4 regions of the Ewingella allii genome follow, and region 3 is predicted to be linked to each of the others. Evidence: predicted binding sites of a transcription regulator. Region 3 holds the regulator's gene; each other region holds the start of a gene.
What was found. The regulator LexA, encoded in region 3, represses DNA repair genes until DNA is damaged. The targets are predictions, from matches to a motif close to TNCTGTATGTACATACAGNA.
Positions count from the first base shown of each region.

Region 1 (7,342 bases), on a different contig from region 3:
GGTTCGCAGTACCGGCAAACAAGGATACCGGCCAACCCGAAGGTTGCCCTGCCTGAGCCACCATAGATATGGTCGCAACATGGCGTGTTGCGAGAACAATAGGCGAACAAAAGCATTAAAACTCAGTGTTATACCACTAAGTGATCCTCATAAGTTAACCTGGCTGCGAAACCCGACTGCGGATTTTGCCGCAGCGGGGCAACTATAGTTAAGTCAGAAGCCTTAACCAAGCGGCTAAATTCTATTCTGCGGCATGCTTTCCAAGAAAATTGTCTATATTGCAAAGGGTTACATTGAGCGGATGAATGATTAGGGCGGCGAGCCTCTACCCGTGGGGGATTATTGCCTGCGCCAGCTCAGGGTCTGCTACTCTTTCGCCATTGCCTCCGCACACTCAAAGGACGATTTATGATTTCGGTTTTTGGTCATCTCAACCCCGACAGCGATACGATTTGCAGCGCCCTGGTGACGGCCGACTGGCTCAACGCCTTGGGGAAACCCGCGCAGGCTTTTCGCCTTGGCGAGCTAACGCCAGAAACCCTTTATATCCTGAAGCAGGCCAACAGGGCCGCGCCGTCGCTGTTAGTGGAGGATTTAACAGACAAACCCGTGTGGCTGGTGGACTTTACCGAGTTCGAGCAGGGGCCAGTGTCGCTGCCCGCCAGCAACATTCTTGGCATTATTGATCACCATCGCCTTGGCACGGTAATGACCAAGAACCCGCCGGATATCTGGGTTCGCGCGGTGGGCTGCTGTGGCACCATCATCTGGCAGATTATGACTCGAGAGTGTGAAATGGCCGTGAGCCCGAGCCAGGCGACGCTGCTGTTGGGGGCGATTCTGAGTGATACCGTGGGGCTGACGTCGCCAACCACCACGGCGCAGGATCAGCAGGCGGTAAAAGCCCTGCTGGCAATTAACGGGTTGAATTATAAGGATTTCCTCGATGGCTTGCTGGCGGCGAAAACCGATATCAGCGGCAAAACGGCTGCGGAATTACTGCAAAAAGACGCCAAAAATTACACCATTAACGGTGTGTCACTGCTGTTGGCGCAAATTGAAGTGAGCGCCTTCGCCGCCGTGACGCCGCTCTTGCCGCAGCTGCTCGAAGAGATAGAGCGCGAGCGGCAGGCCAGGGGATTGGACATCGTGGTGCTGATCCTGACCGACATTTCCCTGCGCAACTCGACGCTCTACTTCTCTCACAACGCTATTATGCCGCAGGGCGCTTGCTCGCTGCCGGGGGCAATGAGCCGCAAAAAAGAGATCCTGCCTTATATCACTGACTTACTGACTAAGGCCCGTTAGCCCGCCAGCTGGTTCAGTTTATCCATCGCGGCCTGTGGAATAACCAGCCCGGCGGCGGCGAGGTTGTGCTGCAAATGGCTCACCGACGAGGTGCCGGGGATCAGCAAAATGTTTGGCGAACGGCGCAACAGCCACGCCAGCGCCACTTGGATGGTTGAGGCATTCAGCTCATCCGCCACCTGCTGCAAACCCGCTGACTGCAAGGGGTTGAAGCCGCCGAGCGGGAAGAACGGCACATAAGCGATGCCTTGCTCTGCCAGTTCGTCAATCAGCGCGTCGTCCTTACGATGCGCCAAATTGTACATATTCTGCACGCAGACAATCGGCGCGATGCTGCGCGCTTCGGCGACCTGTTTCGCGGTGACATTACTCACCCCAATGTGGCGTATCAGCCCCTGATGCTGTAGCTCGGCCAGCGCGTTCAACTGTTCTTCTATCAAACCTTCCGTGGGTTGGTGAGCATTAAACATAATGCGCAGGTTAACCACGTCGAGCACGTCCAGTTGCAGATTGCGTAAATTATCATGCACCGCCGAGGTCAACTCCTGCGCCGAATAGGCCTTCAGCCATGAGCCGTCGCTGCCACGCTTCGCGCCCACTTTAGTGACAATCGTCAGGTCATCGGAATAAGGATGCAGCGCCTCGCGCACCAGCTGATTGGTGATGTGCGGGCCATAAAAGTCACTGGTATCAATGTGATTCACGCCAGATGCCACGGCCTCGCGCAGCACGGCCAGCGCCGCCTGTTTATCTTTTGGCGGGCCGAACACGCCCGGACCGGCGAGCTGCATGGTGCCGTAGCCCAGACGTTTTACACTGCGCGTGCCAAGGTTAAATGTGCGGCTGTTATCGATGCTCGTCATAGTTGTCTTCTTGCTTTCGCTGAGTAGGGGAAGTACAAGTATATGAATCATCCTTCAGGTTTAGAATTCGCATTTATGAACACACCTCCTAAGACGCTCAGGCCCCGTAAATCGCCAGTTCAGGCCAGATCGGCTGCCACCGTTGCGGCTTTACACACGGCAACCATTCAGGTTTTAACTCAAGAGGGTTTAGCGCGCTGCAACACCACCCGGGTTGCCGAGCGCGCTGGCATGTCGGTGGGCAGCGTTTACCAGTATTACCCCAACCGCGATGCGCTTTTGGCGACGGTGCTGGCTCATCATTTGGAGAGGGTGGCGACGGCGGTTGAAGAGGTGTGCGCCGCCTGTCAGGGCCAGCCGGTGGATGTCATGGCGGCAAGGCTGGTGAAGGCATTTTTAGCGGCAAAACTGCATGACACCGAGGAGTCAAAGGCGCTGTATCGCGTGGCGGCGGAGCGCGACGGCGCGCGCGTGGTGGCTATTGTGCATCGGCGGATGTCGGCGGCGGTTTCAACCATGCTGGTGAGCGCGACGGACGCCCAGTTTAAAGACCCAGATGTCACTGCAGCCATTGCCCTAGGTGCGCTGGCAGGCCCGGTGCGCGCTTTGCTGGAGGGGCTTTCTTCCCCCGAGTTTGACCAGCATCTGCTCGAGCAGCTGACTTTGCTGCTACAGGGTTATTTTCGGCGCGGCGGGGCGATTGCGCCTGACTCGCTTACCTCTTGTTGACCCGTTTATCACGAAATTTATCTTTTTAGCCGGATCAAGGTGATAGCTGTCCGCACCGTTCTATTCCCACGATGGGCATTGATCTAAGACTTTTCTCGAATATACTGTATATAAATACAGTTATTAGTGCAGGGTAAGAGAGATGCTTTATAAACTCGCAGAACGGCAGCAAGAGACAGAGTTCCCTTTGTATTTAAACAAGGTTTCGGCTGGCTTCCCCAGCCCGGCTCAGGATTATGTTGAAAAAGGGATCGATCTGGTGGCACATCTTATAGCCCATCCCTCTTCGACCTACGTGCTGCGCGTGTCAGGAGACTCCATGCGCGACGCGGCGATCATTGATGGTTCGATGTTGCTGGTGGATTTCAGCCTGAAGCCTGCGCATAACGACATTGTTGTCGCCAGCCTCGACGGAGAGTTTACGGTCAAAAGGCTAATGCTCACGCCACGTCCCCATTTGCGGGCGGAAAACCCGGCCTATGCACCCATCCCCCTCGACGATCGCCAAGATGTGGAAATCGTCGGCGTAGTCACCACCGTTATCAGCACGATGCATCGCAATGTACGCCCTCGCTGATGTGAACTCGTTTTATTCGAGTTGCGAAATCGCCTGGCGGCCTGATTTACAGGGCAAGCCAGTGGTGGTGCTTTCTAATAACGATGGCTGCGTGATTGCGCTGTCGGCGGAAGCCAAAAAGCTGAAAATTCCGATGGGTGCGCCTTACTTCAAGCAAAAAGCCTTTTTCCAGCAGCACGGCGTGGTGGTTTTCAGCAGTAATTACGAACTCTACGCAGATATGAGCAATAGGGTGATGGAGACGCTGCGGGGTTTATGCCCACGGATTGAGGTGTATAGCATCGACGAAGCCTTTCTCGATCTCAGTCCATTGCCTGCCGATATAAATTTTGAAAGCTTTGGCCGGGAAATCAGGGACACGATAAAACGCCACACGCGGTTGACGGTCGGAGTGGGGATTGCGCCCACCAAGACGCTGGCGAAGCTGGCAAATTACGCCGCCAAAAAGTGGACCAAAGCCGTGGGGGTGATTGATCTTTCTGACCCCATTCGCCAGCGCAATCTGATGTTCCATATTCCGGTGGGAGAGGTGTGGGGAATTGGGCGGCGGCTCTCGAAAACGCTGTGTAATGCCGGGATCGAGACGGCGCTGCAACTGGCCGAATGCGACCTTGCGTACATCAGGAAAAACTTCAGCGTGGTGATGGAGCGCACGGTGCGCGAATTGCGCGGTGAACCCTGCCTGGGGTTTGACGAGCTTGCGCCCGCCAAGCAAGAGATTGTCTGTTCGCGCTCTTTCGGCACGCGGATCAGTGATTATCAGGATATGCGCGAAGCCATCTGCTTTTACGCTACCCGCGCCGCCGAAAAGCTTCGCGGCGAACATCAGTTTTGCCGACAAATCTCGGTGTTTATCAAGACCAGCCCTTTCTCCGAAGGGGAGATTTACTATGGCAATATGATTAGCACCCAGCTGATGACGCCGACGCAGGATACCCGCGACATCATCTCTGCCGCCATACTCTGTCTGGATCAGGTCTGGCGCGAAGGGCATCGCTATCAAAAAGCGGGCGTCATGCTGGGGGACTTCTTCAGTCAGGGCGTGACTCAGTTGTATTTATTCGATGAACGCGCGCCGCGCGTTAATAGCGACGCGCTAATGGCAGCGTGTGATGACATTAATCAAAAGCATAAAGGCACGCTGTGGTTTGCCGGGCAGGGCGTTGAGAGAAGCTGGCAGATGAAGCGCGATATGCTGTCACCTGCGTGGACCACGCGGCTGAAAGATGTACCTATTGCTAAGGCATGATGTCGGAATGACAGTTCCGACTTCAGTGCTAAAAAGCACTGAATAGTCAAAGAGATACTGTTTATCCTGTGTCATTTTGACGTATTTAAAATAAGGCTCCTAAAATCAATGAAATAAACATTAGCACGCTAGTTGCTTTCCCTATACCAACAAGTCCCTTAATGATTGAAAGGTAAAGAAGATGGCGATACTGGGAAATACGCGATTTTCACGGCACAGAGTACAAAACCCTGCGAGGCAGCAGAGGGTAGGGGCAAACCCTCTGGCGTCACTCGCTGAAAAGCTGCCGACTGGCACCGGGGGATTGTCCTGTGATGCGTTTGAACGCCCGGCTGAACGCCGCCTGCGAGGTATAGCCCAGACGCTGAGCCACGGTTTCTATCGACAACCTTTCTTGAGTCAGTAGCTGATTAGCCAGCCGCATTCTCAATTCTGCCACATAGCGCAGCGGCGGCACGCCGATAGTGTCGCTAAAGCGTCCGGCGAACACCGAGCGCGAAGTATGGGATTCCGCCGCCAGTTCGGCCACGGTCCAGTCTCGGCCCGGTTGCCGATGCAGCGCCAATATAGCGCGTGCCAGCCGGGGATCGCGCAGTGCCGCCACCAACCCCGACGCGTTATCACACCCGCACTCGACCCAGCCGCGCACCATCATCGCCGCGACCACGTCTGCCAGACTCGCCAGAATGCCCGCAAAGCCAATGCGTCCGGCACAAATCTCGCGCTTCATCGCGTCAAGCATCGGCACTAAGTCGGGATAACGCGCCCCCGTGACGTCAGCCACCATGATGTCCGGCATCAGTTTGCCCAGACTCTGCATGCCGCCAAGGTCAAACTCCATGCAGCCATAGAACAGTACGGCGCTTGGGATAGGATGGGTGCTCGGGCAGGTGTTCACGCCGCTGACATTATCGCCGAGCGGAGCCGCGGCGAGGGTGTCGATGCCCTGCACCGGCAGGTCAGGGGCGGAGAGCAACTGATGAGCACTGCCCTGCGGCAGCAATACCGCATTACCCGCAGACAGCCGGTGCAGGGTGCCGTCGTGAGTGCGCAGGAAGGCCGATCCCACGGCCAAAAAGTGGAAATAGGCATGGCCCGGCCGGCTTTCAAACGCCAGACCAAAATCAGGCCCGGTTTGAATGCGGCGATATCGCACGCCGCGCAGGCGCATGCCGGTCAGCAGCTCGCTTATCAGATCCGACGACAGCGCAAATTGTTCGTGTTCCGTCATTTCAGGTGTTTTGGTCAAAGATTCAGGAGTGACCATCATAGATCATCCTAAGCCTTCTCCCTAGAATTTCGCTCTACGATTCTTTAAGGGAAGTTTTCCATGAGTAATAACCGTTGTGATGCCGTAGCGGCAGGCCAGATTGAACCCGCCTCCGCTGCGTGGGTGGCCGTGTTTTCACTGGCGATGGGGGTGTTTGGGCTATTAACGGCGGAGTACCTTCCCGCCAGCTTGTTGACGCCGATGGCCGCTGACCTTGGCGTTTCTGAGGCGCTGGCCGGGCAGGCCGTCACCGTGACCGCCGTCGTGGCGCTGTTTGCCGGGCTGTTGGTGCCACGGCTGACGCGCACCTTAGATCGCCGCGTGGTACTGCTGAGTTTCACCCTGCTGATGATTGTCTCCAACCTGCTGGTGGCCTTATCGTCAAGCCTGACAATTGTTTTAATCATGCGCATCCTGCTGGGGATTGCGCTCGGAGGGTTCTGGAGTATGGCGGCGGCGGTTGCCATGCGTCTGGTCCCGCAAAAACGGGTGCCGCGCGCGCTGTCGATTATCTTCAGCGGCATTGCGGTGGGCACGGTCGTCGCCGTCCCACTCGGAAGTTACCTCGGCGGGCTGTATGGCTGGCGCAGTGCGTTTGTGGCCGCCGCCGCCGTGGGCGCAATCACGCTGGTTTTCCAGTGGTGCACCTTGCCACAGATGGCGGCGCGAAAACTGCTGAAAACCGCGTCAGTGCTGGCGTTGCTTCGCCGGCCCGGTATCTGCATTGGCATGTTTGGCTGCGTGCTGGCCCATACCGGGCAGTACGCGTTGTTTACCTATATTCGACCTGCCTTAGAAAGCGTGGTGCAAATAGATGTCGACGGTTTGGCACTGATGCTGCTCGGCTTCGGTATTGCCAACTTTGCCGGCACGCTGTTGGCCGGGTGGGTGATGGAACGCAGCCTGCGGGCTACGTTGGTCATCATGCCGTCGCTGGTGGGCATTGCCGCGTTGGCGATGGTTTCTCTGCCGGTTCAGACCACGGGCCTGATGCTGCTAGTGGCACTGTGGGGGCTGGCTTTCGGCGGAATCCCCGTCGCCTGGTCAAACTGGGTGGCGCGATCCTTACCCGATCAGGCCGAAAGTGCAGGGGGTATGGTGGTTGCGGCAGTGCAATCCTCCATCGCCGCAGGCGCGGCTTTGGGCGGGCTGGTGTTTGGATTTAGCGGCGTCAGCGGGGTCTTTGTGGTTTCTGGTCTGGTAATGTTGTTGGCCGCGCTGGTGATTGCATTACGGGTAAAAGGCTAGGGGGAGAAGTGCGCAAAGGGGGCAAAGGGGGCAATAGGGAGTGGCGTGGCCGGGCAGCACGGTGTCACGCAGAGACTTAATCCCTCACCAAATGCTGA
Region 1 is NZ_JAWUDN010000010.1:87,075-94,416, reverse strand. It holds partial or broken gene SBO83_RS18730 (ash family protein) at 1-76, opposite strand, end outside; gene SBO83_RS18725 (DHH family phosphoesterase) at 409-1,308, shown strand; gene SBO83_RS18720 (aldo/keto reductase family oxidoreductase) at 1,305-2,171, opposite strand; gene SBO83_RS18715 (TetR family transcriptional regulator) at 2,247-2,900, shown strand; gene umuD (translesion error-prone DNA polymerase V autoproteolytic subunit) at 3,043-3,477, shown strand; gene umuC (translesion error-prone DNA polymerase V subunit UmuC) at 3,461-4,726, shown strand; gene SBO83_RS18700 (AraC family transcriptional regulator) at 4,995-5,996, opposite strand; gene SBO83_RS18695 (MFS transporter) at 6,057-7,244, shown strand; gene SBO83_RS18690 (hypothetical protein) at 7,321-7,342, opposite strand, start outside.
Region 1: a site for LexA is predicted at 3,003-3,022, ahead of umuD (translesion error-prone DNA polymerase V autoproteolytic subunit). Genes of this name have one in related genera too.

Region 2 (7,342 bases), on a different contig from region 3:
GTTAATTGTTTTGTTATTATTGGTCGTTGAAAGATAGGTAAAAACGAGGCCGTGAGATTTCAATCTGGCACGTTCTTCTGATTTTGCTTCTTTTACTTTGACAATCCGCTGTGCATTTGCGAAAACATCTAGGGACGAAGAAATTAATCGCCTGCCTGTGACTTGAAATTCTACGATCAGCTGCTACCTGACTTGTTCAAGGTGTTGTTTCGCTGGTTTTTTCTTGTGCAGGATTTAGTGAAAACAGCGAGCGTTGCGCAAGCTATTCATTTCACAGCGATATTTCTTCTCGGTATAACGTCATTGAATGCGTTTTCTTTCGACAGGGGACTCACGCAATCAAACGGCATACTCAAACCTAAAACTATCGGGTCTTCGCTTGGGACAAACCCTGACACATTGAAGTTGGCTAGGGTATGGCAGGTGCAGGGAAGGACAGCAGAGAGACAATAATAATGGTAGACAACAAAAAGCGTCCGGGAAAAGATCTCGACCGTATTGACCGTAACATCCTCAACGAACTGCAAAAGGATGGCCGGATCTCCAACGTCGAGCTTTCCAAACGAGTGGGATTATCTCCAACACCGTGTCTGGAGCGCGTTCGTCGTTTAGAACGTCAAGGCTTCATTAACGGATATACCGCGTTGCTCAATCCACACTATCTGGATGCATCGCTGCTGGTGTTTGTTGAGATAACACTCAACCGTGGCGCACCGGACGTGTTTGAGCAATTCAATGCAGCAGTACAAAAACTTGAAGATATTCAGGAGTGTCATTTGGTTTCTGGGGATTTCGACTACCTGTTGAAAACCCGCGTGCCTGACATGTCAGCCTATCGTAAGTTGCTAGGTGAGACATTACTTCGACTGCCGGGCGTTAATGACACCCGCACCTACGTGGTGATGGAAGAAGTAAAACAAACCAACCGTCTGGTTATTAAGACCCGGTAAAGGTTCAGGTGCAAAACCTTATAAATTTAGCTACACTCCTGTGTATCTATACAGCCCCGGCGCCGAGGCCCGTTCTCGGCGCTGTTGCTTTTTCAGCCCACAGGAACCTGGAGAGCCTTTCTTGAGCCAGGAATATACAGAAGATAAAGACGTTACCCTGAAAAAACTGAGCAGTAGCCGCCGCGTGTTGGAAGCTGTTCTGGTAGTGGTAGCCGTTTTCGCCGTTTACCTTATGGCGGCGTTGGTGAGTTTTAACCCCTCAGATCCAAGCTGGTCGCAGACCGCATGGCATGGACCTATTCATAACTGGGGCGGTGGTGTAGGCGCGTGGATGGCCGACACCTTGTTCTTCATTTTTGGCGTATTGGCTTACGCTATTCCCCCTATCATGCTTTGCCTGTGTTGGGCGGCGTTTCGTCAGCGTGATAATCAGGATTACATCGACTATTTCTCTTTGTCGCTGCGACTTATTGGTACGCTGGCGTTGATCCTTACGTCTTGTGGACTGGCAGCCTTCAATATTGATGACCTTTATTACTTTGCCTCAGGCGGCGTGATTGGCAGTTTGCTGACCACGGCGATGACCCCTTGGTTTAACAATGTCGGCGCAACCATGGTTCTGCTCTGTATATGGGCGGCCGGGCTGACACTCTTTACCGGCTGGTCTTGGCTGACAATTGCCGAGAAAATCGGCGGCGCGGTGTTGGGCGTAACGACATTCATGACCAATCGTTCGCGCCGTGACGATGATTATGACTACGAAGATGATCACCATGAAAATGGTGCTCATGATAGCCATGATGATCCGTTACTCGACTCTGACTACGTGCCTTCTGCCGCAGCGAAAGCTGCCGCGGCTGTCACCGCCAGCGCCAACGTTGCACCTGCTAGCGCCGCCGTTGATGATGCCGATGACGTGCTGTTCTCAGCGCCATCGCTGCATGACAATGCCGAGGCCAAAACTCAGCCAGAGGCTGCGCCAGTTCAAGCACCAGCTCCAGCGCCAGAGGCGACTCAGCCTGCTGCACCTGTGGTTGAGATGCCTGCTGCGCCGGTAGCTCAGGAGCCAACTATTGCTCCCGCGCCACCGCTCTATAGCTTTGAAATTCCGCAAGAAACGCCTGCTCCGCAGCAGCCAACCAAGTCGCCATCTTATGATGCCGATGAGCCGCGCATGGGTAACTGGCAGGCGAGCGTGCCTTCCGAGCCGGAACGTTCACCTTTTGACTTCAGCACCGCCCAGCGCGACAGCAGCGAAGTCAACAGTCTGGCGGCCACTGCGGCATTGGCGACAGGTTTGGCACAGGCCGGGCAGTCAGCCAGCTCTGCTAGCAATACCTTTATGCCTGCCTTCAGCGCGGTCAGTGACGGCAATTCGCAGGTCAAAAAAGGCGTGGGTCCTGAGCTGCCAAGGCCAAATCCGGTGCGTATTCCAACGCGTCGTGAGCTGGCTTCTTATGGCATCAAGTTACCTTCACAACGCATTGCCGAGCAGCAGGAGCAGCTTGCTGCCCAGCAACAGCCCGTTATAGATGAAGCGGATAGCGAGCAGGGCGATGATCAAGCCGCATTACAAGAAGCGGCATTGCGCCAGCAGTTTGCTGAGCAGCAGAGTCAGCGCTATGGCGATGAACACGTTGCTTCAGAAGAAGATGAAGAGGCGGCCTTACAAGAAGCCGAGCTTCGTCAGGCTTTCGCTGCCCGTGAGCAGAACCGTTATCAGCAGGATGAGCAGCAGGACACTCAGCCTGCTTACTCTCAGCACAGCGCGCCACAGCAGAACCCAGTCTCTTCTGCGGCGGCCGATGCACTCGCGGCTGCCGCGATGAACATCAGCACGCATGATGCTTTCACCTTCTCGCCGATGGCGGATTTGGTGGATGACACGCCAACCGAACCTCTGTTTACGCTGTCACCGCACAAAGAAGAAGATGAGCCAGAAGTGCCGACCTTTGGCCAAAGCTATCGACAGACAGCGCCGAAGCACGAGCCAATCGAACAATATGAGGCGCCGGAGCAATCTCAACCTGCTCAGCCGAATATGGATAGCCTGATCCATCCATTCCTGATGCGTCACGAGCAGCCGTTGGTAAAACCGACCACGCCGCTGCCGTCGCTCGATTTGTTGACCTCCCCGCCAGCCGAATCTGAGCCGGTGGATGAGTTTGCACTGGAACAGATGGGCAACCTGATTGAAGCGCGTCTGAACGATTACCGCATCAAAGCCGATGTTGTCGATAAGCTACCAGGGCCGGTGATCACCCGTTTCGAACTGGATCTGGCGCCGGGCGTGAAAGCCGCACGTATTTCGAATCTCTCGCGTGACTTGGCGCGTTCGCTGTCGGCGGTTGCCGTGCGCGTGGTTGAGGTTATCCCTGGAAAACCTTATGTCGGGTTGGAGCTGCCAAACAAGAAGCGCCAGACCGTTTACCTGCGCGAAGTGCTGGACTGTGACAAATTCAAAGACAGTCCGTCGCCGCTGACCATCGTGCTGGGCAAGGATATCTCTGGTGAGCCAGTCGTGGCTGACTTAGCGAAAATGCCACACTTGCTGGTGGCCGGTACGACCGGTTCCGGTAAGTCGGTCGGCGTCAACGCCATGATCCTCAGCATGCTCTACAAGGCCACGCCGGAAGAAGTTCGCTTCATCATGATTGACCCGAAAATGCTCGAGCTTTCGGTCTATGAGGGCATTCCACACCTGTTAACCGAGGTGGTAACTGACATGAAAGACGCCGCCAATGCGCTGCGTTGGTGTGTCGGCGAAATGGAACGCCGTTATAAGCTGATGTCGGCATTGGGTGTGCGTAATCTGGCGGGTTATAACGAGCGAGTTGAGCAAGCCGAAGCCATGGGCCGTCCGATCCCCGACCCATTCTGGAAACCGGGTGATGGCATGGCCGCTGAGCCGCCTTATCTGGAAAAAGAGCCATTTATCGTTGTGTTGGTCGATGAGTTTGCTGACCTGATGATGACGGTAGGTAAAAAAGTTGAAGAACTGATTGCGCGTCTGGCTCAGAAAGCCCGTGCGGCCGGTATTCACTTGGTTCTGGCGACTCAGCGCCCATCGGTAGACGTTATTACCGGCTTGATTAAGGCCAACATTCCGACCCGTATCGCCTTTACCGTGTCGAGTAAAATTGACTCCCGTACCATTTTGGACCAAGGCGGCGCCGAGTCCCTGCTGGGCATGGGTGACATGCTCTACATGGCTCCAAACTCGTCGATTCCGGTTCGTGTTCACGGCGCATTCGTCCGTGACCAGGAAGTCCACGCCGTGGTTCAGGACTGGAAAGCGCGCGGGCGTCCTAAGTACATCGACAGCATCCTTGCGGGTGGTGAAGATGGCGAAGGGGGCGGCGGTGGTTTGGACAGCGATGAAGAGCTGGATGCGCTGTTTGATCAGGCCGTAGCCTTTGTGGTCGACAAGCGTCGTGCTTCTATTTCCGGCGTTCAGCGCCAGTTCCGCATCGGCTATAACCGCGCGGCGCGTATCGTTGAGCAAATGGAAGCACAGGGCATTGTGAGTACGCCGGGCCACAACGGTAACCGTGAAGTCTTAGCCCCACCTTCTCACGAATAATACCGTCGAATGCACAAAGGTCGCCATGGCGGCCTTTGTGCAAAGAAGCGTAAACCCCTAGTTTTTCAGACGAATGAGCTACCTTTGTGCCAGCGCCTCCGCTAGAGTTCGCAACATGGGCCTGTGTATTAACATAAGGCAACGTCTGAATCAAAAATGGTTTCTGAGGTAGAGATAAGAATGAAAAAATTGTTAGTTGTTGGTTGTTTATTGACAGCATTTACTTCCGCCTCGGTTTTAGCCGATGCCAGCAGTGACCTGAAAAGTCGCTTGGGCAAGCTGAATACTTTCCATGCCAGTTTCACGCAAACCGTTACCAGTGATGACGGCGCCGCCGTGCAGCAAGGTGAAGGTGAACTGTGGGTTAAACGTCCTAACTTGTTTAACTGGCACATGACCTCGCCGGATGAAAGCATTCTGGTTTCCGATGGTAAAACCCTGTGGTTCTACAACCCATTTGTTGAGCAAGTCACGGCAACCTGGCTGAAAAACGCCACCGGTAACACGCCGTTTATGCTGATCACGCGTAACGACAGCAGTGACTGGGCCAAGTACAACGTTAAACAAAAAGGCGATGATTTCGAATTAACGCCAAAAACGGCAGCCGGTAATCTGAAGCAGTTTGCGATCACCGTGACACCAACCGGCACCATCAAAAGCTTTACTGCGGTGGAGCAAGATGGTCAGAAAAGCGCGTATAGCTTGAAAGGCGAGCAGAACGCGTCGGTTGATGATGCCAAATTCAAATTTACACCGCCGAAAGGCGTGACGGTGGACGACCAGCGTCAGTGAGGTCCCTTTGAGTAATCTGTCACTCGATTTTTCCCATAATGAGTTCCAGCCACTGGCCGCAAGAATGCGGCCAGTTTCACTTGCAGAATACATCGGCCAGCAGCACCTTTTAGCCGCTGGCAAGCCGCTACCGCGCGCGATAGAAGCGGGGCAGCTGCATTCGATGATTTTGTGGGGGCCGCCGGGCACCGGGAAAACGACGCTGGCGGAGCTGATAGGGCGCTACGCCAACGCCGACGTCGAACGTATCTCGGCGGTGACTTCAGGCATCAAAGAGATCCGCGAAGCCATTGAACGTGCGCGGCAGAATCGCGACGCGGGCCGTCGCACCATCCTCTTTGTGGACGAGGTGCACCGTTTCAACAAAAGCCAGCAAGATGCTTTCTTGCCGCACATTGAAGATGGCACCATCACCTTTATTGGCGCGACCACCGAAAACCCCTCTTTTGAATTGAATTCGGCACTGCTGTCCCGCGCCCGTGTCTATCTGCTCAAATCGCTCACTGCCGAGGATATTGAAAAAGTTATCGAGCAGGCGCTGACCAACAAAGAGCGCGGCTACGCCGATCAGAAAATTGTGATTCCCGCTGAGACTCGCCGCATGTTAGCAGAGCTGGTCAACGGCGATGCGCGGCGTGCGCTAAATAGTATCGAGATGATGGCCGACATGGCCGAAATTGACAAAAAAGGCGTGAGAACCCTGACGCCTGAATTGTTGAAGGAGATCTCCGGTGAGCGCAGCGCGCGTTTCGACAATAAAGGTGATCGATATTACGATTTGATCTCCGCGCTGCATAAATCAGTGCGCGGCTCATCCCCCGACGCTGCGCTGTACTGGTATGCGCGTATTATCACCGCCGGTGGTGACCCGCTCTATGTGGCGCGCCGCCTGTTGGCTATTGCCTCAGAAGATGTTGGCAATGCCGACCCGCGCGGCATGCAGGTAGCAATTGCCGCCTGGGACTGTTTCACCCGCGTCGGCCCAGCCGAGGGCGAACGGGCGATTGCGCAGGCCATCGTCTATCTTGCCTGTGCGCCAAAAAGTAATGCTGTTTACACTGCGTTTAAAGCCGCGATGCGCGATGCCCGCGAACAGTCTGACTACGACGTCCCAGAGCATTTACGCAATGCGCCGACCAAGCTGATGAAAGAGATGGGACTGGGCGCAGAGTACCGTTATGCCCATGATGAACCCAATGCCTACGCTGCCGGTGAGAACTATTTCCCGCCACAAATGGCTAACACCCAGTACTATTATCCTTCTTCTCGCGGTCTGGAGGGTAAGATTGGTGAAAAGCTGGCATGGTTGACTGAACAAGATCAAAATAGCCCGACAAAACGCTACCGCTAATATTGCTGTTGCGGTAAGGTTACTTCTGATAACTCTTTGACATGCTGCCTATTCAGGCGGCGTGCTTCATCTAATTCACATTCAAAACAACACGTACAGGATTAGCATGCTCGATCCCAATCTGCTGCGTAATGAGCTAGACGCAGTTGCAGAAAAACTGGCTCGCAGAGGTTTTAAACTCGATGTGGAAACGCTGCGTTCTCAAGAAGAACGTCGCAAAGTCTTGCAAGTAGAAACGGAAACTCTGCAGGCAGAACGTAATGCACGATCGAAATCGATCGGTGCAGCGAAAGCCCGTGGCGAAGACATCGAGCCCCTGCGTCAGGAAGTTAATGAGCTGGGTGAGAGATTGGATGCGGCGAAAGCAGAACTTGATGCTTTGCAGACGGCTATTCGCGACATCGCTTCTGCGATCCCGAACCTGCCAGATGACTCTGTTCCAGCCGGCAAAGATGAAAACGATAATCAGGAAATCAGTCGCTGGGGCACTCCGCGCCAGTATGGCTTTGAAGTTCGCGATCACGTTTCATTGGGCGAGCTGGCCGGTGGGCTTGATTTCGCTTCCGCCGTTAAGCTGACGGGTTCGCGCTTTGTGGTGATGAAAGGGCAGATCGCTCGCATGCACCGTGCACTAGCCCAGTTTATGCTGGACCTGCATACTGAGCA
Region 2 is NZ_JAWUDN010000006.1:124,076-131,417, forward strand. It holds gene lrp (leucine-responsive transcriptional regulator Lrp) at 456-950, shown strand; gene SBO83_RS14540 (DNA translocase FtsK 4TM domain-containing protein) at 1,072-4,533, shown strand; gene lolA (outer membrane lipoprotein chaperone LolA) at 4,714-5,325, shown strand; gene SBO83_RS14550 (AAA family ATPase) at 5,333-6,676, shown strand; gene serS (serine--tRNA ligase) at 6,783-7,342, shown strand, end outside.
Region 2: a site for LexA is predicted at 987-1,006, ahead of SBO83_RS14540 (DNA translocase FtsK 4TM domain-containing protein). Genes of this name have one in related genera too.

Region 3 (7,342 bases):
CCTGACCATCGAGTGCCAACTGGCGAACGCGCTCGGCGTTATGCACGTTGATGCCTTTATAGAGGCGGTTCCACGTCCAGCTCAGCACGCGGTCAGACAGGCGCACGGCTTCATATGAGAAGTTCGCCGCAATCTCTTCCATCAGCTCAATGGCGTTCTGCTGGGCTTTCTCGTGAGAAATCTTCTTGCTACGCGCTTCGTCTTCCACCGCTTTTTCGATGGCTTTCGAGGCTAATAGCTTGTTGAACAACTCCTGACGCACGGGCAGACGCGGGCCGACGGCGGCCAGACGCTGACGTGAGAAGTGCATACGCGCCACGCGAGCCAGCTTCTGTGCGATGGTTTTGTCCGTGCCGTGTTCAGTGGCCATGTAGCGCAGAGAAACGGTATTGGAGAAACGCACAAAGCTATCGCGGCCCAGCCACAGCACGGCGAAGAACTTCTGTATGCCGTTCAACACGCGCAGGTGCGGAGTCTGCTGTCCTTCACGCCCCGGCGCACGGCCAAACATCACCGATACTGGCAACATTTGGATGTCGAGATCGGGATTATTGCGATGCAAATCGAGATAGTCGTGGAACAGTTTTATCGACTCAATTTTCGGCGTGTAATAAGTGAAAACGCGAGGGCCTTCAGCGATAAAAACGTGGCTCGGCAGTTGAACGCCGTCGATTTCCAAAGGAATAAGGGGATCAGGCAGATTCTGCGCCAGGCACTGGGTGCGTAACGTCAGTAAATCCGCTTTCGAATGGTAAGGTAAAACATACAAGATCGGGCGCGTCGGATCTAAGCGCAACTCGGTAACCGGATCTGTAGGGATAACCTTGCTCTTTACCAGCAATTTTAGTGGTAAATTCAATAAGGTATAATAAAGTCTACGCCAACCTGACATAAAAAATGTGAAGCCTCTTGTTAGCAAATCGCCGCAAGGATACCAGAAACCAGAATCGAGTTCTGTTTGTTGCGTTAACGGCGATATTTGTCACCCTGAATGGTTTTGAGTATAAAATGCTGCCAATACTCTGTCCGCCAAAACTCTGTTAAGACGCATAACACATGAAAAATGAATCAACGGGCCTAATTCGTATCGTTAAGGCCGCCGGCTATTCCCTCAAGGGATTGAGTGCTGCCTGGAAAAACGAGGCGGCCTTCCGTCAGGAAGTGATAGCCGTTCTGCCCTTCATCATACTGTCATTTTTCCTCGATGTGACTAGCGTCGAGCGTATTTTATTAGTGGGCGTCTTGGTACTGGTGGTGATTGTCGAATTATTAAATAGCGCCGTCGAAAGCGCGATTGACCGCATCGGCCCTGAATTCCATGTCCTGTCCGGGCGCGCCAAAGATTTTGGATCGGCCGCGGTACTTTTGAGCATCATACTGGCGATTTTCACCTGGGTCAGCGTCTTTTGGCCGCGCTGGTTCTAAAGCGGAATACAGATTCCAGATTTCACTTTAGCACTGGTTTTTATGCACTCTTAGGTTTTCATTCCCTAGTTACCTGTATATACTCACAGCAATACTGTATAAACAATCAGGGGGCGGAATGAAAGCTTTAACAGCCAGACAACAAGAGGTTTACGACCTCATTCGCGAACATATATCCACCACGGGTATGCCGCCGACTCGTGCAGAAATTGCCACTCGTCTGGGGTTCCGCTCGCCAAATGCCGCGGAAGAACACCTCAAAGCCCTGCAGCGCAAAGGCGTGATTGAAATCGTCTCTGGCGCGTCGCGCGGCATTCGCTTGCTAATGGAAGAAGAGGAAGGTTTACCACTGATTGGCCGCGTCGCCGCCGGTGAGCCTCTTTTAGCTCAGCAACATATCGAAGGCCACTATCAGGTCGATCCTGCCATGTTCAAGCCTAGCGCCGACTTCTTGCTGCGCGTTAGCGGGATGTCTATGCGGGATATCGGTATTCTCGACGGCGATCTGTTGGCGGTTCACAAAACGCAGGATGTACGTAATGGGCAAGTTGTCGTTGCGCGCATTGATGATGAAGTGACGGTTAAACGCTTGAAAAAGCAGGGTAGCGTCGTGCAACTGCTGCCAGAGAACAGCGACTTCGAGCCGATCGTGGTTGACCTGCGCGAGCAGAGTTTCAGCATTGAAGGCTTGGCTGTTGGCGTTATCCGTAACGGCGACTGGATCTAATCCTTTCTGCTGGCAAGGCTCGGTACTCGCCCTTCCTGAACGTACTGCCGGGCTTTTGCTATAGACATTTGCCACAAAGCTAGCTGTCGCCTTACGGTGATCTCACGCCGTGACACTGCGCCCCTTGATTGGGGCGTTGTTGTTTAAGCAGATCGCTGTTTTTATAAAAAGCGTTGATGCCGACACGCCGAATTACGCCAGGTTGACCTCTTGTTCAATATCCTCAGCATGGGACCTCTATGCCTCAGCATCCCTTTCGACAAGTATTAAGCCGCACCTTCCTCAGCCGCGAGGACAAAGCCTTATGGAAACTGGCTTTGCCAATGATTTTCTCCAACATTACCGTCCCACTATTAGGTTTGGTGGATACCGCTGTTATCGGCCATCTCGACAGCGCGGATTATCTCGGCGGCGTAGCGGTCGGCGCGATGGTGACGACCTTCCTCTTCATGATGCTGCTGTTCTTGCGCATGAGCACCACCGGCCTGACTGCTCAGGCGTTGGGTGCCAAAGATAACCTGCTGCTGGCCCGTGCTTTTGTTCAACCTTTCCTGTTAGCGCTGCTGGCGGGCATTTTAATCATGTTGCTGCGCACGCCGCTGATGGATCTGGCCTTTCAGGTGGTCGGCGGCAGTCAGGCCGTGCTGGAGCAGGCGCGGCTGTTTATTGAAATACGCTGGTTGAGCGCCCCGGCTTCTCTGGCAAATTTGGTGATCCTCGGCTGGCTGCTGGGCATCCAGTATGTGCGTGGCCCGGTTCTGCTGCTGATTGTCGGCAACGTGCTGAATATTGTTCTGGATATCTGGCTGGTGATGGGGCTGGGCTTGAACGTGCGCGGTGCGGCCATTGCTACGGCTTGCTCGGAGTACGTCACATTGGCGCTAGGGTTGTGGCTGGTATGGCGGATGATGGCGCAAAAAGGCATTGATTTAGCCCTGCTACAGCAGGCGTGGCGGGGCAACCTGCGGCGCTTACTCAGCCTCAATCGTGACATCATGCTGCGCTCGCTGCTGCTGCAAGTCTGCTTTGCCTCCCTGACGGTAATTGGTGCCCGACTGGGCGGGCATATCGTGGCGGTGAACGCCGTGTTGATGAATTTGCTGACCTTCACCGCCTTCGCCCTCGATGGCTTTGCCTATGCTGTGGAAGCCCACTCGGGGGAAGCCTTTGGCGAGCGCAACCGTGAGAAATTGTTACGCGTTTGGCACGCGGCGTGTCGTCAGGCAGGGGCCGTGGCGCTTGGCTTTGCGCTGTTCTATGGCCTGACCGGGCAGCAGATTGTCAGCATGCTGACCTCTTTACCTGACATCCGCCAGCTGGCTGATCAATACCTGGGCTGGCAGGTGGTTCTGCCGCTCATCGGCGTCTGGTGTTATCTGCTGGATGGCATGTTCGTCGGCGCAACGCGGGGCCGCGAGATGCGCAATAGCATGGCCGTGGCAGCTCTGGGTTATGGCCTGACGCTGTTCACTCTGCCTTGGTTCGGCAACCATGCTTTGTGGTTGGCGTTGGCCGTGTTTCTCGCGTTAAGAGGTTTGTCGTTAGGCTGGGTGTGGCGCAGATATTGGCAAGGCGATCGCTGGTTTATTAAGGCGGAGTAAAATAAATCGCCGATAAATTTATTAGTGTTTATCGCTATTTAACACTTTGGATTATTCCTAATATTGTGATTTAACGCTGTCGCTTGACCCAAATGCCAAATTCTCTACTACTCTTAATTATGTGATAAGCACTTAGTGTGTTGAACAAAACACAGAAACCTAAACCACGGTAGTAGGAGAATTGATTATGAATAAGGACCAAACCGAAGGTAACTGGAAGCAGTTCAAAGGCAAAGTGAAAGAGAAATGGGGCAAGCTGACGGACGATGATCTTACTGTTGTAGAAGGTAAGCGCGATCAGCTGGTCGGTAAGATCCAAGAGCGCTACGGTTACAAGAAAGAAGAAGCTGAGAAAGAGCTGAAAGCGTGGGAAACGGATAACAAGTATCACTGGTAAATCGTAACTTCCCCGTGCGTAACGGTGATAATGCATCCTGAAAAAATGCTGCTCCTACCCGGATAGCTTTCAGGATGCAGGGTACAAGGACGTACCGCCTTTATTATTTACTGATCTAAATCTATTTTCTAAACTCATTTATCTAAATCGGTATTAGCGCTTTTTAGTCACAATACTGTGGTCATGCTCGCAATGTTCATGGCTGTCGCAAAGCTCTACCACTTTACAATCCCCGCACAAACCATGCGCTTCCACCACGGAATGCCGCAATTCAAACCCTGATTCTACTGCCAATTTTGCCAATCTCTCTTCGATGCCGTCCGTGGTCTTCTCTGTGACCAATCCGCAGCGATCGCAGATAAACAGCGCAGAGGTGTGGCTCGGCTCTTCGAAATGATGGCACAGCACGTAGCTGTTGGCCGATTCAACGCGGTGAATAAAGCCTTGTTCCAGCAGGAAATCCAGCGCGCGGTAAACGGTGGGTGGCTTGGCCTGTGGCTCGCTAATTCTCAGTAAATCCAGCAGATCGTAAGCACTAATGGCACCGGGTTGCTGCGTCATCAGGCGCAACACTTCCAGACGCTGTGGCGTTAAACGCACATTACGCTTCTGGCAAAGTTTTTCGGCCTGTGAAAGAAGTTGATCCGGATTGTTCAGGGTCATAAGAAGTTTCTCTGAGTACGATGCTGGGTTGAACGCTTACGAGCAAGCGAACGATGATTTTACCATGCTTCGCGTAAATCGCCGAATTATGCGCCATTGCAGTAAACATCCTGCAGTTATTCAGACGCGATTTTCTAGCGCTTGTTCCACATACAAATAACCAATTCCCATGATTTGCTGCTCACGGCTGAGCGTCCCCAGGCCAATATGCGTGGCCTGAGTCTTCACGCTGTCGGTTTTATCGAAGGGGTTTAAGCCACTCTGTTCCAATACCGTGCTCAGCCATGCCTCGCCAAAGCCACAGCTGCGGCCATAGAGATGGATTTGGTTAATATTGAGAATATTCAGGAAGTTATACAAGCTCAGCCCCAAGGCGCGCGCCGCCGCAAACACCATGACGCGGAGGTTTTCATCCCCCTGATGGTAGCCTTCGATAATTTCCTGAGTGGTCGGGGTGCGCAGGGCGGATTTATCAGCCGCCGCCGCACCATTTTTCAGCAGCATCCGCGCTTTTTTCTTCATGGCAGAGAGCGAGGCGATAGTCTCCAGGCAGCCATATCGCCCGCAAGAGCAGAGGCTGCCGTCGGGGTCGATAATGGTGTGGCCGATTTGGCCGCTGCCAAACAGATTGCCACGATAAATCTGCTGGTTTATAACAAATGAGGAGCCAATGCCGTAATCTACATTGATAACGCAAAAATCACGCTGAATTTCAGTGTGTTGCCATTTCTCTGCTAAAGCTAGCATGATGCAGTCGTTATCCATCAAAATTTCAGTATTGAGCTTCTCCTCCAGTAAATATTTAATCTCTATTGCACAGTCCCACGGGGCCTGCGGCATGTTCTGCGAGACGCCGGTGGTGGGATTAACCTGCCCGTGAATCGACAGCGCAAGGCTGAGATTTCTTCCCCGATATTGTTTGCGATAGTCATGAAACAGGCGTTCTATCTCATTAAGCAGCTCACTGGGTGTTTTCACTGCGATTTCACTCAGGCGAAATTCGCTTTTTGCCGTGATAAGCCGATCAACTAGAATACTTTCAATGCGATAGGGTGAGACATTCATGCACAGAATATCGCTGTCTTCCACCGCCACTTGATAGCTGCCACCGCCTAATCCTCGCGAATGCAGATTCACGTCGCTGTGAACCACTCGCCCCTCTTCCTGCAACTCATTAAGGATCTTGCCGACGGCCGGAATCGACAGGTTAGACAACCGCGCCAGCGTCGATTTGCTCGCCGTTTTCTCGCGATAGAGCAGGGTCATCAGCACCTTTTTATTGAATTCCCTGACCCGAAGATTGTTCAAACCCTTAAGTTGCATTCACTAAACTCCGCTTACTGAATTGCGTGACGGTAGCGCATTAATTAGCCGCTTTCGCTGCGTAGACTCACGAAATTGAACTTTTCAGTATTCATTGGTGAGAGGAACGCATGAGCGGAAATGTAAAAGTCTGGCAGGAACAGGTCGAATTACCGACGTATCTCACGGGAAAACAGGATACCCATCCGATGTTTTTAGCCCATCGGGTCTACCAAGGTTCTTCGGGCAATGTCTATCCGTACGGCGTGACTGACCAACTGACGGGCGAGAAGCAGATGCAGCCCTATCAGGCGCTCTATCTGGAAAATGATTATTTGAAAATCATGCTGTTACCCGAGCTTGGCGGGCGCGTTCACCGCGCCTGGGACAAGATCAAACAGCGTGATTTTGTCTATCACAACGAAGTGATCAAACCGGCCTTGGTGGGCCTGCTTGGGCCGTGGATCTCCGGCGGAATTGAATTCAACTGGCCGCAGCACCATCGCCCAACCACCTTTATGCCGGTGGATTTCACCTTGCAGCAGCATGAAAACGGCGCGCAAACCGTTTGGATGGGGGAAGTGGAGCCGATGCGCGGCTTGCAGGTGATGACCGGCTTTACGCTCTATCCAGACAAGGCGCTGCTGGAAATCAGCGCCAAAATCTATAACGCCAACCCAACCCCGCGCCACTTCCTGTGGTGGGCTAACCCGGCGGTGAAGGGAGGGGATGATCATCAGAGCGTTTTCCCGCCGGATGTCACCGCCGTGTTCGACCACGGCAAACGGGATGTGTCCTCTTTCCCCATCGCCACCGGCACCTATTATAAAGTTGATTACTCGCGCGGCGTGGATATCTCGCGCTACAAGAATATTCCGGTACCGACTTCCTACATGGCGGATAAATCGGCCTATGATTTTGTCGGTGCTTACAGCCACGACGATCGCGGCGGCTTGCTGCACGTGGCGGATCACCATGTCTCGCCGGGCAAAAAGCAGTGGACCTGGGGCAACTGCGCCTTCGGCCTGGCCTGGGACCGCAATCTTACCGACCGCAACGGCCCGTACATCGAGCTAATGACCGGCGTCTTCACCGACAACCAGCCGGACTTTACGTGGCTCGACGCCTATGAAGAGAAGTGCTTCGTGCAGAATTTCATGCCCTACAGCGAGCTGGGCATGGTGCAAAACGCCAATACCGACGCCGTGCTCAAATTGCAGCGCGACG
Region 3 is NZ_JAWUDN010000003.1:28,393-35,734, forward strand. It holds gene plsB (glycerol-3-phosphate 1-O-acyltransferase PlsB) at 1-892, opposite strand, end outside; gene SBO83_RS08905 (diacylglycerol kinase) at 1,057-1,425, shown strand; gene lexA (transcriptional repressor LexA) at 1,544-2,152, shown strand; gene dinF (MATE family efflux transporter DinF) at 2,392-3,753, shown strand; gene SBO83_RS08920 (CsbD family protein) at 3,941-4,150, shown strand; gene zur (zinc uptake transcriptional repressor Zur) at 4,304-4,813, opposite strand; gene SBO83_RS08930 (ROK family protein) at 4,934-6,136, opposite strand; gene SBO83_RS08935 (DUF5107 domain-containing protein) at 6,247-7,342, shown strand, end outside.

Region 4 (7,342 bases), on a different contig from region 3:
CATCACGTGGGACATCTTGCCAATCTGATCAATCGCCGCCTGATTCAGCACCGGATGGTTGTAGCCGTGGATCGCCGCCCACCATGACGACATGCCGTCGATAAGCTGCCGCCCGTCGGCCAGTTGTAGCTCCACGCCCTGGGCTGATTCCACCGGATAGCACGGCAGCGGGTGAGTCATAGAGGTGTAAGGGTGCCAGATGTGGCGCTGGTCGAAATCGAGATCGGCAGGGGTCATTGCGATATCCTGAAAGCTAACTTGTAAACCAAAAAATAATTTTAACGTTGACGGTAAACCAAAACAAATGAAAAATGGTTTACAGAATAGGTAAAAAACAAAACTCAGAATATTTTGGAGATGGCAACGATGTCGACCCGCACCCACTGGACGCTGGAAAAAACCCAAGCTTTGTTCGATAAACCCTTCCTCGAGCTGATGTTCGAAGCCCAGCAGGTCCACCGCCAACACTTCGATCCGCGTCAGGTTCAGGTCAGCACCTTGCTGTCGATCAAAACCGGTGCTTGCCCGGAAGACTGTAAATACTGCCCGCAAAGCTCGCGTTACAAAACCGGGCTGGAAACTGAACGCCTGATGGAAGTGAAGCAGGTACTGGAGTCTGCCCGTCAGGCCAAGGCCGCCGGTTCCACTCGCTTCTGCATGGGCGCGGCGTGGAAAAACCCGCACGAGCGCGACATGCCTTACCTTGAGCAGATGGTGCAGGGCGTGAAAGAGCTGGGGATGGAAACCTGCATGACGCTCGGCACGCTGGACACCTCGCAGGCGCAGCGACTGGCGACGGCGGGTCTGGATTTCTACAACCATAACCTCGACACCTCGCCAGAATTCTACGGCAGCATCATCACCACTCGAAGCTATCAAGAGCGTCTGGATACCCTGTCAGAAGTGCGCAACGCGGGGATTAAAGTCTGCTCCGGCGGCATCGTGGGTCTGGGCGAAACGGTCAAAGACCGCGCCGGATTGCTGATGCAATTAGCCAACCTGCCGGTCGCGCCAGAGAGCGTACCAATCAACATGCTGGTCAAAGTGAAAGGCACGCCGCTGGCTAACAACGACGACGTCGATCCTTTCGATTTTATTCGCACCATCGCCGTGGCGCGCATCATGATGCCAAGCTCCTATGTGCGCCTGTCTGCCGGTCGTGAGCAGATGAGCGAGCAGACGCAGGCGATGTGCTTTATGGCCGGTGCTAACTCGATTTTCTACGGCTGCAAGCTGCTGACTACGCCAAACCCGGCGGAAGACAAAGACCTGATCCTGTTTGGCAAGCTGGGCCTCAACCCACAGGTTTTCGAAACCGAAATGGGCGACAACCAGCAGCAAGAGGCGCTGGCCGAGCAGTTGGTTCACGCCGATACCGACCAGTTCTACAACGCAGCCGTCTAAACCATGAGTTGGGAAAGCCGAATTCAGGATGCTCTGCGGGCGCGGCGCGAGGCGGCGGCGTTTCGCGTGCGCCAGCCGAACGGCGGGGGCAGCGCCCGCTGGCTGACACAGGGTGAGCGGAGTTGGCTGAATTTCTCCGGTAATGACTATCTTGGGCTGAGCCAGCACGAGGAGATTGTTGCCGCTTGGCGGCAGGGCGCGTCGCGGTTTGGCGTCGGCAGCGGCGGCTCGGGGCACGTCACCGGCTATAGTGATGCCCACGCCGGGTTCGAACAGCAGCTGGCGCAGTGGCAAGGCTACCCGCGTGCGCTGCTGTTTATCTCCGGTTTTGCGGCCAATCAGGCCATTTTGATGGCCTTATTGCAGAAAAACGACCGAGCGCTGGCAGACAAACTCAGCCATGCTTCGCTGCTCGAGGCGGCGTCTCAGTCTCCGGCCCAGCTGCGGCGCTTCGCCCATAATCAGCCGGATTCCCTGCATCGCCTGTTGCAATCCCCTTGCGACGGCGAAACCCTGGTGGTGACCGAAGGAGTGTTCAGCATGGACGGCGATGCCGCGCCGCTGGTCGACATTCAACAACTGGCCCGCGATAATCGCGCGTGGCTGCTGGTGGACGATGCCCACGGTGTCGGGGTAATTGGCGAGCAGGGGCGGGGTAGTTGCTGGCAGCAAGGGGTGCGCCCCAAACTGCTGGTGGTCACCTTCGGCAAGGCGTTTGGCTGTAGCGGCGCCGCCGTGCTGTGTGACGACGACACGGCGGACTATCTGTTGCAGTTCGCTCGTCATCTGATTTATAGCACCGCCATGCCCGCCGCGCAGGTCTGCGCCCTTCAGGCCAGCCTGCGCTGTATTCAGCAAGGGGATGCGCTGCGTGATAAACTGGCGGCCAATATTGCCCGTTTTCGCGCTGGCGCGGCGGAGTTGCCTTATCAGCTTACTTCGTCAGCGACCGCCATTCAGCCGCTAATTGTCGGTGAAAACCAGCCGACGCTCGACTTAGCTCAGCGTCTGCGCGACAGCGGCCTGTGGGTGAGCGCCATTCGCCCGCCGACCGTACCGCCGGGCAGCGCAAGACTGCGCATTACCCTCACGGCTGCTCATCAGCCGGAAGATATCGATTTTTTGCTGGAGTCCCTTCATGGGTGCAGTCACTGAATTAGTGAACAAACAAGCGGTAGCCGACGCCTTTAGCCGCGCTGCCGGTCATTACGAAAACGCCGCACAGTTACAGCGTGACGTGGGCGAATACCTGCTCAGCATGGTGGCAGAGCAGCATCAAAACGCCGGTAATCGCGTACTCGACGCGGGCTGCGGCACCGGCTATTTCAGCCGCCGCTGGCGCGATATGGGCAAACAGGTGACGGCGCTGGATTTGTCGCAAGGCATGCTGGACGTGGCCAGCGCGCTGAATTCCGCCGAAAGCTATATTCCTGGCGACATTGAACGCCTGCCGCTGGCGGATCAGTCAGTGGACATCTGCTACAGCAATCTGGCGGTACAGTGGTGCAACGCGCTGCCGCGCGCGCTGGAAGAGATGCACCGCGTGACGCGCATTGGCGGGCTGGTGGTGTTTTCCACGCTGGCCGAAGGCTCGCTCGGCGAGCTGGCTGCGGCATGGATGAAGGTCGACGGGCGTCGCCACGTCAATCAGTTCCTCACCCCGGACAAAATCGCCGAAGCCTGTGCGCCTTATCGCCACGATGTGCAGTTCAGCCAGCAAACCCTGCTGTTTCCCGACGTCATGAGCCTGATGCGTTCGCTGAAAGGCATCGGCGCGACTCACATCAAAAACGGTCGCCTTGGCGGCTTAGGCGGTCGTGAACGCCTCGCCCTGCTGGAAAAGCACTACGCCCGTCAAGACGGCATGCTGCCGCTGACCTATAAGTTGGTGTATGGGGTGCTTCAGGTCGAAGAATTAATTCCACGCTAAAATCCGTCGTCCTTGACGCTGTCTCTGCGTTGGCTGCGCGTGCTCACCCGAATCACTGACCTATCTCAGCTCATCGGGCTGAACCCGCTTGCAGCCTTGATACAGCGCCAATGACTTTGGATTTAGATTTTGTTCGATAAAGACATTGGCTATTCAAAAATGAAAAAAACATTCTTCATTACCGGCACGGACACTGAAGTCGGTAAAACCGTGGCGACCACGGCTTTTTTGCAAGCTGCGGCGCAGGCTGGATTTTCTACGGCGGGCTATAAGCCGGTGGCGTCAGGCAGCGAAATGACCGCCGAGGGTGCGCGAAATAGCGACGCGCTGGCCTTGCAGGCCAATAGCTCGCTGGCCCTGAGTTATGACGAAGTGAATCCGTGCACCTTCCTTGAGCCGACTTCGCCACACATCGTCAGCCAACTGGAACAGCGACCTATCGCGCTGGAAACTCTGTCGGCGGGGTTACGCCATCTACAGCCGAAAGCTGACTGGACGGTGGTTGAAGGGGCGGGGGGCTGGTTTACGCCGCTCAGCGAGCAGCACACGTTTGCCGACTGGGTGGTGCGCGAACAGCTGCCGGTGGTTCTGGTGGTGGGAATGCGTCTGGGCTGCATCAACCATGCGCTGCTCACCGCGCAGGCGGTGGCGCAAAGCGGCCTGAAATTGGTGGGATGGATTGCCAATGACGTACAGGAAACGGGGAAGCATCATCAGGCCTATCTTGCCACGCTCGCGCGTATGCTGCCTGCGCCCATGCTGGGCGAGATACCGTTCCTGAATAACACCAGCGACGCCAATTTGGGGCAGTATCTCGACCTTTCGCCTCTCACACGCTGAGATAGTCTTTCACTAAATCGTCGTTAAGCTGGGCCAGCGTGCCCTGTGCCACGTTGCGGCCGCTATCGAGCAGGCAGAAGCGGTCCGCGACGCTGCGAATAAAGGGCAGTCGGTGACCGACCAGCAGCAGCGTCAGGCCTAAATCGCGGTTGAGGCGGTGAATGATATTGCCCATGTTGGCCGCCATCGCCGGGCTGGTGTGCTCGGTCGGCTCATCAAGGATCAATAACTCCGGCTCCAGCACCAGCGCGCGGCTGATCGCCAGCTGCTGCTGCTCGCTTTCATCCAGCTCTCCGGCCTTGTGTGACCCCATCTCCTTTAATGCAGGGAAAAGTTCGTAGACCTGCTCGGGGATGCGGCGATTCTTGTTGCGCCCGGCCATCATGGCAATTTGCAGGTTTTCATCCACACTCATTTGTGAAAAAATCTGCCGACCTTCAGGCACATAGCCAATGCCGACCATTGCGCGGCCCTCTACGGGCAAATCCAGCAGGTTCTGTGGCTCAGCATTCGCCGACTGCCAGGAGATGCTGCCGCTCTTTACCGGCAGGTGCCCCATGATGCAGTTAATCAGCGTGGTTTTGCCGACGCCGTTGCGGCCAATCAGGAAAGTGCACTGGCCGCGATACAGCTCCAGATTGATATCCCACAGAATATGCTTCTGGCCGTAATACTGATTTACCGACTTTATACTCAACATCAGACCTCCCTAAACTCCTGCCGCTGGCTGGCCTCATGGCTTTAGCTTGGCGGAGTCACTGTTTAACTGACCGTCACTGTCATATTTCTGACATTTATGTTTCGCAATTTCCGTAATTTCACAGAATTTTATGCGGCAGGTTAGCGAGTTTGCTAACAGCATCAATTGGCAATAAATAGCCATTAGCCAGTGATAAAAGGCTGAAACGGCGGTTTCTTACGGCTTAAGCTAGCGAGAGCGACCTAAAAATAGCGTTTTCGTAAAAGCTACGTTTTTAGCGCGATGCGCTGTAAACGACCGGTATGAATAATATTGCAACTCTTAGGCCAAGTTTGGCGGGATAACTCCTAAAGAGGTTGTAACCAGACTGTTAATGGTTTGAAAGAGTGCCAAAGAGGCAAAATCATTAAATTGGGCAATCAGTGTGACGGGGAAGTGGCGAAATAGTGCACTTTACCAGTGCTGAACAGAGAGTTTGTGGTGCAACACTGGTGTGTGGATAAGACAAATCCGACTGCCAATATACAAATTTTTTCATTTTGCAATATCTATGGCACAGCATATCTAGGCAAAATCGGCATATATAAAGAAGTAAAAAAGGCAAAAAATAACTAAAAACCTTAGCCCGAAACCCATCGCGGGTGAAACTGCCTTTTTTGACAGGTCGCGCTGGGTGGGGCGTGCTGTGAGTTATCCACCATTCCTGTGGATAACCATGTGCATGAGAGTAAGAAAAGTTGCTACAAGCGAGTCTGGACGCGGCCTGCGCTCGGTTTGTCGTTAATCCCACCTTTTTAATCATAATTATATTTTTCAATGAGTTATGATAAATCAAGCGTTGTCAAATTGTGATCTGGCGCTTGTGTCAATTTTCGTCAGTCTGTGGTCAAAAAGTTAATTCGTAAAAATAATTGGGGATAAATGTTCTCTCATGGGGAAAAGTGGGTTAATGGAATAACCTAAAAAAGTGCAGCTTTCTTCGCATCTTAGAAACCACGCTATGGCCTACGAACAAATCAACATCACATCGCCATTGGAAGCTGGTTTTATATCCAGTACTATATAGCTGGCAAAATTCATGGAGTCTTCCATACTGAGTCTCCGCAGCCCGTGTTATGCGATTCTTCTCTTCTGTCAGGTAGCCCGTTCATGAGCAAAGTATTCAAACTGCATTCCGACTTTAAACCGTCAGGCGATCAGCCTGAGGCCATACGCGCTTTGGAAGAAGGGCTGGAGAATGGTCTGGCGCACCAAACGCTGCTGGGGGTGACCGGCTCGGGGAAAACCTTTACCGTCGCCAACGTGATTGCCGACCTGAATCGCCCAACCATGGTGCTGGCGCCTAACAAGACGCTGGCTGCCCAGTTGTATGGCGAGATGAAAGAGTTTTTCCCGGAAAACGCCGTCGAATATTTTGTCTCTTACTACGACTACTATCAGCCTGAAGCCTATGTGCCCAGCTCTGATACCTTTATCGAAAAAGACGCCTCGGTGAACGAACACATCGAGCAGATGCGTCTTTCCGCCACCAAAGCCCTGCTTGAGCGCCGCGACGTGGTGGTGGTGGCTTCGGTTTCGGCAATCTATGGTCTGGGTGACCCAGATCTCTACCTGAAGATGATGCTGCACCTGACCAAAGGGATGATCATCGACCAGCGTGCGATCCTGCGCCGACTGGCCGAACTGCAATATGCCCGCAACGATCAGGCCTTCCAGCGCAGTACCTTCCGCGTGCGCGGCGAGGTGATCGACGTGTTCCCCGCAGAGTCCGACGACATGGCGTTGCGCATCGAACTGTTTGACCAAGAAGTGGAGCGCCTGTCGCTGTTTGACCCGCTGACCGGGCAGATTCAGCAAGAGGTTCCGCGCTTCACCATCTACCCGAAAACCCACTACGTGACGCCACGCGAGCGAATCGTGCAGGCGATGGAAGAGATCAAAGTCGAGCTGGCGGATCGTCGCAAAAACCTGCTCGACAACAACAAACTGCTGGAAGAGCAGCGCATCAGCCAGCGCACCCAGTTTGATCTGGAGATGATGAATGAGCTGGGCTACTGCTCGGGGATCGAAAACTACTCGCGCTACCTGTCAGGGCGCGGGCCGGGCGAGCCGCCACCGACGCTGTTCGACTATTTACCCGCCGATGGCCTGCTGATTGTCGACGAATCCCACGTCACCATCCCGCAAATCGGCGGCATGTACAAAGGCGACCGTTCGCGCAAAGAGACGCTGGTGGAGTATGGTTTCCGCCTGCCTTCCGCGCTGGATAACCGTCCAATGCGTTTCGAAGAGTTTGAAGCCGCCGCGCCGCAAAGCATCTATGTGTCCGCCACGCCAGGCACCTATGAAATGGAAAAATCTGGCGGCGACGTAGTGGAGCAAGTAGTGCGCCCAACGGGCCTGCTTGATCCATTGATTGAAGTGCGCCCGGTGGCGACCCAGGTCGATGACCTGCTGTCGGAAATCCG
Region 4 is NZ_JAWUDN010000001.1:351,166-358,507, forward strand. It holds gene bioA (adenosylmethionine--8-amino-7-oxononanoate transaminase) at 1-237, opposite strand, end outside; gene bioB (biotin synthase BioB) at 367-1,404, shown strand; gene bioF (8-amino-7-oxononanoate synthase) at 1,408-2,559, shown strand; gene bioC (malonyl-ACP O-methyltransferase BioC) at 2,543-3,334, shown strand; gene bioD (dethiobiotin synthase) at 3,494-4,174, shown strand; gene SBO83_RS01705 (ABC transporter ATP-binding protein) at 4,164-4,874, opposite strand; gene uvrB (excinuclease ABC subunit UvrB) at 6,024-7,342, shown strand, end outside.
Region 4: a site for LexA is predicted at 5,913-5,932, ahead of uvrB (excinuclease ABC subunit UvrB). Genes of this name have one in related genera too.